Linked DNA regions of Prochlorococcus marinus str. MIT 1214. Each later gene encodes a partner of the first gene's protein in a complex. Links are inferred from orthologs where the notes say so. Each region holds a gene or a part of one and is shown on either strand. Other genes may lie near its edges. The genes, in order: secY and secA.

The links.
Region 2: the proteins of secY (region 1) and secA are in contact, whole or in part, in a crystal structure (PDB 3DIN), measured with the Thermotoga maritima proteins. The link is inferred for Prochlorococcus marinus str. MIT 1214 from one-to-one orthologs. Residues at the interface, in WP_004081795.1 of Thermotoga maritima: Glu108, Gly109, Glu110, Glu111, Ala236, Glu237, Arg238, Arg239, Ile240, Thr241, Ile242, Gln243, Tyr244, Ala245, Arg246, Arg247, Val248, Thr249, Gly250, Arg251, Arg252, Val253, Tyr254, Gly256, Ala257, Ser258, Thr259, Tyr260, Leu261, Pro262; in WP_004082002.1 of Thermotoga maritima: Glu261, Ala262, Arg263, Lys300, Ala301, Arg302, Thr303, Ile304, Ile305, Leu323, Tyr324, Asp325, Pro326, Val329, Ser330, Tyr333, Ile336, Lys340, Phe345, Val349, Glu363, Phe364, Tyr374, Ser375, Gly376, Gly377, Glu393, Ile395, Thr482, Ser483.

Annotation. Positions count from the first base shown.
Region 1 is NZ_CP114777.1:1,106,203-1,109,437, forward strand. Bases 5-2,912 are described here. They hold secY (preprotein translocase subunit SecY), read right to left. Parts: upstream 2,165-2,912; coding sequence 845-2,164; downstream 5-844. Other genes in these bases: rpmJ (50S ribosomal protein L36), read right to left, coding at 110-226; O5639_RS06375 (adenylate kinase), read right to left, coding at 271-819; rplO (50S ribosomal protein L15), read right to left, coding at 2,224-2,676; rpsE (30S ribosomal protein S5), read right to left, coding at 2,682-2,912. Outside these bases: more of rpsE, read right to left, coding at 2,913-3,235. UniProt on the Escherichia coli protein: The central subunit of the protein translocation channel SecYEG. Consists of two halves formed by TMs 1-5 and 6-10.
Region 2 is NZ_CP114777.1:1,206,408-1,210,099, reverse strand. What follows is about bases 314-3,678. They hold secA (preprotein translocase subunit SecA), read left to right. Parts: upstream 314-640; coding sequence 641-3,478; downstream 3,479-3,678. Other genes in these bases: O5639_RS06945 (ATP-binding cassette domain-containing protein), read left to right, coding at 3,502-3,678; gmd (GDP-mannose 4,6-dehydratase), read right to left, coding at 314-336. Outside these bases: more of gmd, read right to left, coding at 1-313; more of O5639_RS06945, read left to right, coding at 3,679-3,692. UniProt on the Escherichia coli protein: Required for protein export, interacts with the SecYEG preprotein conducting channel.

The DNA.
Region 1 (3,235 bases):
GATAAAATCGAAGAGGATAATGAAATCATCATAATTTAATGATGACCTTGTTGTAAGAAGTCAACAAAAGGAAATTAATCCTTCAAGACTTCTTAATAAAGTCGGGGGATTAGCCCTGACGCTGTTTATTTCGAGGCCTTTTCTTGTTGATCACATAGATCCGGCCTCTGCGCCTAACGATCTGATCGTCAGGACTAATTTTTTTGACTGAAGATCTAACCTTCATTTGGCAAGACTCTCCTATTTCCAAACTATAACTTTACTACATCGTCAGCCTAAAGCTTTCTCAATACATGAAAACACAACATCTATGTCAGCGTTACCTTCTATCTCCTCCAGTATTCCTTGCTTCGCATACAAATCAATCAGGGGGGCTGTTTTTTCTCTATAAATTTTGAGTCTATTAATTATTACTTGTTCATTATCATCCTGTCTTCCTCTTTCTAAAAGCCTTTTAATTAAATAATCATCGGCAATTTTTATTAAGATAACCCCTTCTAATGGTTGATTAATTTTTTCTAAAAGACTTTTTAGAGAATTAGCTTGATTAACATTTCTAGGGAACCCATCAAGTAACCACCCTTCATTAATATTTATCAATCTTCCTTCAACAATTGAAAGAACTAATTCATCACTTACTAATTCTCCTTTATTCATTACTTCCGCAGCTTTAAGACCTAGAGAAGATCCAGAAGAGACCTCATCTCTGAGTAAATCCCCAGTCGAAAGATGATCTAATCGGTACTTTCTACAAAAAAGATTTGCTTGCGTCCCTTTACCAGCTCCAGGGGGGCCAAGGAATAGTAATTTCTTTTTCATTTAAATAAAAAACATTCTAAAGATATTATTGACGCACCAATCCTTCATATCTTTGAGAAATGACATAAGTCTGTATCTGCTTAGATGTATCAATTGCGACTCCTACCAAGATTAACAATGAAGTCGCACCAAGACCTTGGAAAGTTTGAACATTAGTTGCTCTCTCTACTGCAGCAGGAACGATGGCAACTGAACCAAGAAATAAACCACCAAGTAAAGTGAGGCGGTTTTGAACTCCTGAAAGGTAATTGGAAGTTGAACCTCCAGGCCTTACGCCAGGAATTGCAACACCACCCTTTTTTAAATTTGAGGCAATATCTATGGGATTAATTGTTAAAGAAGCATAAAAATAAGCAAACCCCAAAATCAATGCAAAAAAGGTAATTGCATATGGCCATGGGTTTGATGAACCTGGATTAAGTGAACTCGCAGCCTTTATGAGTAATGGGTTTTGAGTGAAATTTGCAATTGTTATAGGGAGGAAAATTAATGCAGAAGCAAAGATTATTGGCATAACACCACCAGCATTTAACTTGAGAGGTAAATAACTTTGCCTACTTGGCAAAAGGGCTGTACCGCCCATTTGGCTTTTTGCACTTACTATGGGAATTCTCCTAGCACCTTCTTGAACAAAAATAATACCCACAATAGTAATTAAAAAAACCATCAAAAGAATGATTATTCCCAGGACATCAGCTCTATCTCCTGTTTGGGCTTTTTCAATAGTAGAACTAAGTGCCTTAGGCAAAGTCGCAACAATATTCAAAAAAATAACTAAAGAAGCACCTTGGCCTATCCCTTTTTCAGTAATAATCTCACTAAGCCACATAACTATCATCGATCCAGTAACTAACGCAAGTGATGTTTGAATAACAAATTCAGTTTCGCCAAGACCTTCGACCGCATACTGTCTAAGAATTAAAGCAAAAACTGTGCTTTGAACCAATCCCCATCCCAAAGCTACGTATCTAGTGATTTGAGCAATCTTTCTTCTCCCTGCCTCTCCTTCGTTTTTCTGTAGATCTTCTAATTGCGGTAAAGAGGCAGTAAGCAATTGAATAATGATTGACGCATTAATAAATGGAAGAATACCTAGCGCAAAAACACCTAAAGTTGATATTCCGCCACCTGTAAAAATATCAAGAAATCCAATCAATTGGCCACCTTGATCAATAAAGGTTTTAAAAGCTTCTCTATCTATTCCAGGCATAGGAATATAAATTCCTAATCTCACAATTAGCAATAGGCTTAAGGTCGTAAAGACTCTTCCCCTAAGCTCCTCATTGCTAAACAATTGGGTGATTACTTCACCTGCGCTTGGGTTTCGACCACGACTTATTAACATTTAATAAGGATAATTTATTGGAGGCTAGTGTATAAAATCAAATTTTTGAGATGTGGAAATTAGTTATACATTTCACATGTGCCCCCGGCGGCTTCAATTTTCTTTTTAGCAGATGTTGTGAACGCAGAAGCTTGAACAGTCAATTTTATTTCCAACTTACCATTACCAAGAATTTTTAGAGGATTTTTTGGTTTAGTCAAAATCCCCTCCTTAACCAATAAATCGAGGTTAACAACAGTCCCATCTTTTAATGCATTCAATCTGGAAACATTGAGGACAGTAAAATTTTTCTGATTAACTATTGGGAAATGCTTTAATTTTGGAACTCGCCTGTACAATGGCATCTGACCACCCTCAAAACCTGGGCGAGTAGGTCTACCTGATCGAGATTTTTGCCCCCTCATCCCAAAACCGCAACTAGCTCCTTGGCCAGCAGCAATACCTCGACCTTTACGCATTTTTTTACGTCTAGATCCTTTATTTGATTGAAGAGATTCTAATTTAATAGTCATGATTTTTAAGAATAAATCTGCTCAAGTGAGATACCACGCTCTTTTGCTGTGGCTTTATGAGTTCTTAGCTCACTTAAAGCAACCATTGCAGCACGAGCATTGTTCAAAGGGGTCTTACTACCTAATCGCTTAGCAAGGACATTTTTAATTCCGGCCAATTCTAAAACAGTACGGATTGAACCGCCTGCAATTACGCCTGTTCCAGGTGCTGCCGGACGAATTAAAACACTGGCTGCTCCATCTCTTCCGTTAGAGAGAGTTGGGATCGAACTATTTCGAGTTAAAGGAACACGAACAAGATGTTTTTTGCCATCGGCAACTCCTTTACGAACTGCACCAATTACATCTCCAGCTTTTCCTACACCAACGCCAACTTGACCCTTTTCATTGCCAACTACCACTATTGCCCTAAAGCTCATTTTCTTTCCACCTTTGACTGTTTTGGAAACCCTTCGAATTTGGACAACTCGTTCTTGCCATTCAGAGTCTCTTTCTTGACCTCTTCTTTCTCTTCTCCCTCCACGTTTTTCGCCACGGTTACGACGGTTTTCCTGCCTAC
Region 2 (3,692 bases), 100 kb from region 1 along the record:
TAAAGGTCCAAGTGCATCTGTTTGTGCAGTATATTCTGGTGAGTTAAAACTTACAGCTACATGACTTTGCGCACCTAAATTATATATTTCGTCAGGAGATATTTCTTTAATTATTCTTACTATATTGCTACTATCAGTAAGATCACCATCATGAAGAATTAGTTCATTTTTATTTTCTTCTTTCTCTATCAAATGATTAATTCGCGATCTATTGCCAACACTAGATCTTCTAATTAGTCCATGAACAATATATCCTTTATCTAGCAGTAACTCGGTGAGATAACTTCCATCCTGCCCATTAATTCCTGTTATCAGAGCGATTTTCTGTTTGCTCATGTCAGCTGTATTTTGTCGTTAAGTTTACTTCACTGACAGCTTCTATCTAAGTTATTGATGTAATCAAATAACCTTTTGGACTTTATTTGATTTATGATTGTATATAATAAGCCTCTGTGGTGATGCGTTTACTTGATGATCTTTATCCTATCTAAAATCTTTTTAATTTTGTTTATTTCTATCCTTTAAATAAAGATTTTTGATTTCTAAAATAAACTTTTTATATGATTATGCTTATTGCAAATCAAAAATCAGTGATTATTGAACTGTTAAGCTATATTAGATGAGTTTAGTAAAACTTTGAATGCTTAAAAACCTATTGGGAGACCCTAATGCTAGGAAGCTTAAAAGATTTACACCATTAATAACTGATATAAATCTTTTAGAGCAAGATTTGATTTCTTTGTCTGACCACGATCTAAAAAGGAAGACATATGAATTTCGCGAAAAGCTAGATAAAGTTTCATCAAAAAAAGACCAGCGTAATTTGTTGGATGAATTATTGCCAGAGGCATTTGCGGTTGTACGTGAAGCATCAAAAAGAGTATTAAATATGCGTCATTTTGATGTGCAATTAGTTGGGGGTATGGTTTTACATGAAGGTCAGATTGCAGAGATGAAGACAGGCGAAGGTAAAACTCTTGTCTCAACATTACCTAGTTATTTGAATGCATTGACTTCTGAAGGGGTTCATATCGTCACAGTTAATGATTACTTAGCGCGAAGAGACGCTGAGTGGATGGGGCAGGTTCATCGTTTCCTTGGATTAAGTGTTGGATTGATTCAACAAGATATGAATCCTATTCAAAGGAAAAAAAATTATTCATGTGATATTACCTATGCTACTAATTCTGAACTTGGTTTTGATTATTTAAGGGATAATATGGCTGCAGATATATCAGAAGTCGTTCAAAGAAATTTTAATTTTTGTGTGATTGATGAAGTTGATTCAATTTTGATTGATGAAGCAAGAACACCTTTGATTATTTCAGGACAAGTTGATAGGCCACAAGAGAAATATCGTCGAGCTGCAAAAGTTGTAGAAGATTTAATTAGAGCAGCGGAAACAGGGAAAGATGGTATTGACCCTGAAGGAGATTATGAAGTAGATGAAAAACAAAGAAGTTGTATCTTGACTGACGAAGGATTTGCTAAAACTGAGAAACTATTAAATGTCAATGATTTATTTGATCCAAAAGATCCATGGGCTCATTTTATTACTAATGCACTGAAAGCAAAAGAGCTTTTTATTAAAGATGTTAATTATATTATTCGTAATAAAGAGGCGGTAATTGTAGATGAATTTACAGGCAGAGTAATGCCTGGTAGACGCTGGAGTGATGGCCAACATCAAGCAATAGAGGCTAAAGAAGATCTTGATATTCAATCTGAGACTCAAACTTTAGCTTCCATAACTTATCAAAATTTTTTCTTGTTATACCCGCGTTTATCTGGAATGACTGGGACCGCAAAAACTGAAGAAGTTGAATTTGAAAAAACATATAAGCTTGAAACAACTGCTATCCCAACAAATAGAAAAATCTCTAGACAAGATTGGGTTGATCAAGTCTTTAAAACAGAGCAAGCAAAATGGAGGGCTGTCGCTAAAGAAACAGCATTAATTCATAGAGAAGGTCGGCCAGTTTTAGTAGGAACAACTAGTGTTGAAAAGAGTGAATTATTAAGTTCGTTATTATCTGAGGAGGAAGTACCTCATAATTTGTTAAATGCAAAACCTGAGAATGTTGAAAGAGAAGCAGAAATAGTTGCTCAAGCAGGCAGATTGGGAGCAGTCACAATTGCTACGAATATGGCTGGAAGAGGTACGGATATTATTCTTGGAGGTAATAGTGATTATATGGCTAGATTAAAAGTTAAAGAGATTCTTCATCCTCGATTAGTTAAGCCTGAAGATGGCCATTCTCCTCCATTGCCATTACAAAGAAATGCGCAATCAGATGCATCTGGATTTAAATCTGGAGAGAAGAAGACTAAGAATATTGATAATAAACAAAAACAACTATTAAGAAATATTTTCCCAGCTTCTTTAACTGAAGAAGCTGATAGCGAACTGGCTTTATTGGCTTCAAATCTTGTTAAGGAATTCGGAGATCGAGCTATTAGCTCAATTGAATTAGATGATTTGATTTCAACAGCTGCTGAAAAAGCACCCACTGAAGATCAAAACATTGCATCTTTGAGATCAGTAATTAACACCATTAAAAATGAATATGAATTAGTAATTAGTCAAGAAGAAAAAACTGTTCGAGAAGCAGGAGGCTTGCATGTTATTGGTACTGAGAGACATGAATCAAGGAGAGTTGACAATCAGTTAAGAGGTAGAGCTGGTAGACAAGGTGATCTAGGAAGTACTCGTTTCTTTTTATCTTTAGAAGATAATTTACTGCGTATTTTTGGAGGGGATAGAGTCGCAGGTCTTATGAATGCTTTTAGGGTTGAAGAAGATATGCCTATTGAGTCAGGAATGCTTACTCGTTCTTTAGAAGGAGCTCAAAAAAAAGTAGAAACGTATTATTATGATATTAGAAAACAAATATTTGAATATGACGAAGTAATGAATAATCAAAGAAAAGCTGTTTATTCAGAGAGAAGAAGAGTTCTAGACGGTAGAGAGTTGAAACTTCAAGTTATTGGATATGGTCAAAGAACTATGGAAGAAATTGTTGAAGCATATGTTAATGAAGACTTGCCACCCGAAGAGTGGGACCTGACGAATTTAGTATCTAAAGTGAAAGAATTTATATATTTATTAGCTGATTTAAAAAGTGAGGATTTATTGGGATTAAATAAAAATGAATTAAAAGATTTTTTAAAAGAGCAGTTAAGAAATGCTTACGATCTGAAAGAAGCTCAAGTAGAACAGACGCATCCAGGAATTATGCGACAAGCTGAAAGGTTTTTTATCCTTCAGCAACTTGATACTCTTTGGAGAGAGCATTTGCAATCAATGGACTCACTTCGAGAATCTGTGGGATTAAGAGGCTATGGGCAAAAAGATCCTCTAATCGAATATAAAAATGAAGGATATGATATGTTTTTAGATATGATGATAAATATGAGAAGAAATGTAATTTACTCTATGTTTATGTTTCAGCCAGCGCAAAAGAAAGTAGAAGCATAATTTAAGAGATCTAATTTAGTCATATGATAAATTTTGATTCTAATGATTTGCAAAAATTATATTTAGCATATTTTGGAAGACCTGGAGATCCATCTGGAATTAATTATTGGCTTTCTCAATCTAATCAATCAATAAGCTTAAGGGAAATATCTAATGAACTTTCTAAGCAAGATGAATATATAAAATATATAGCTCATGAGAAAACTTTTGATTT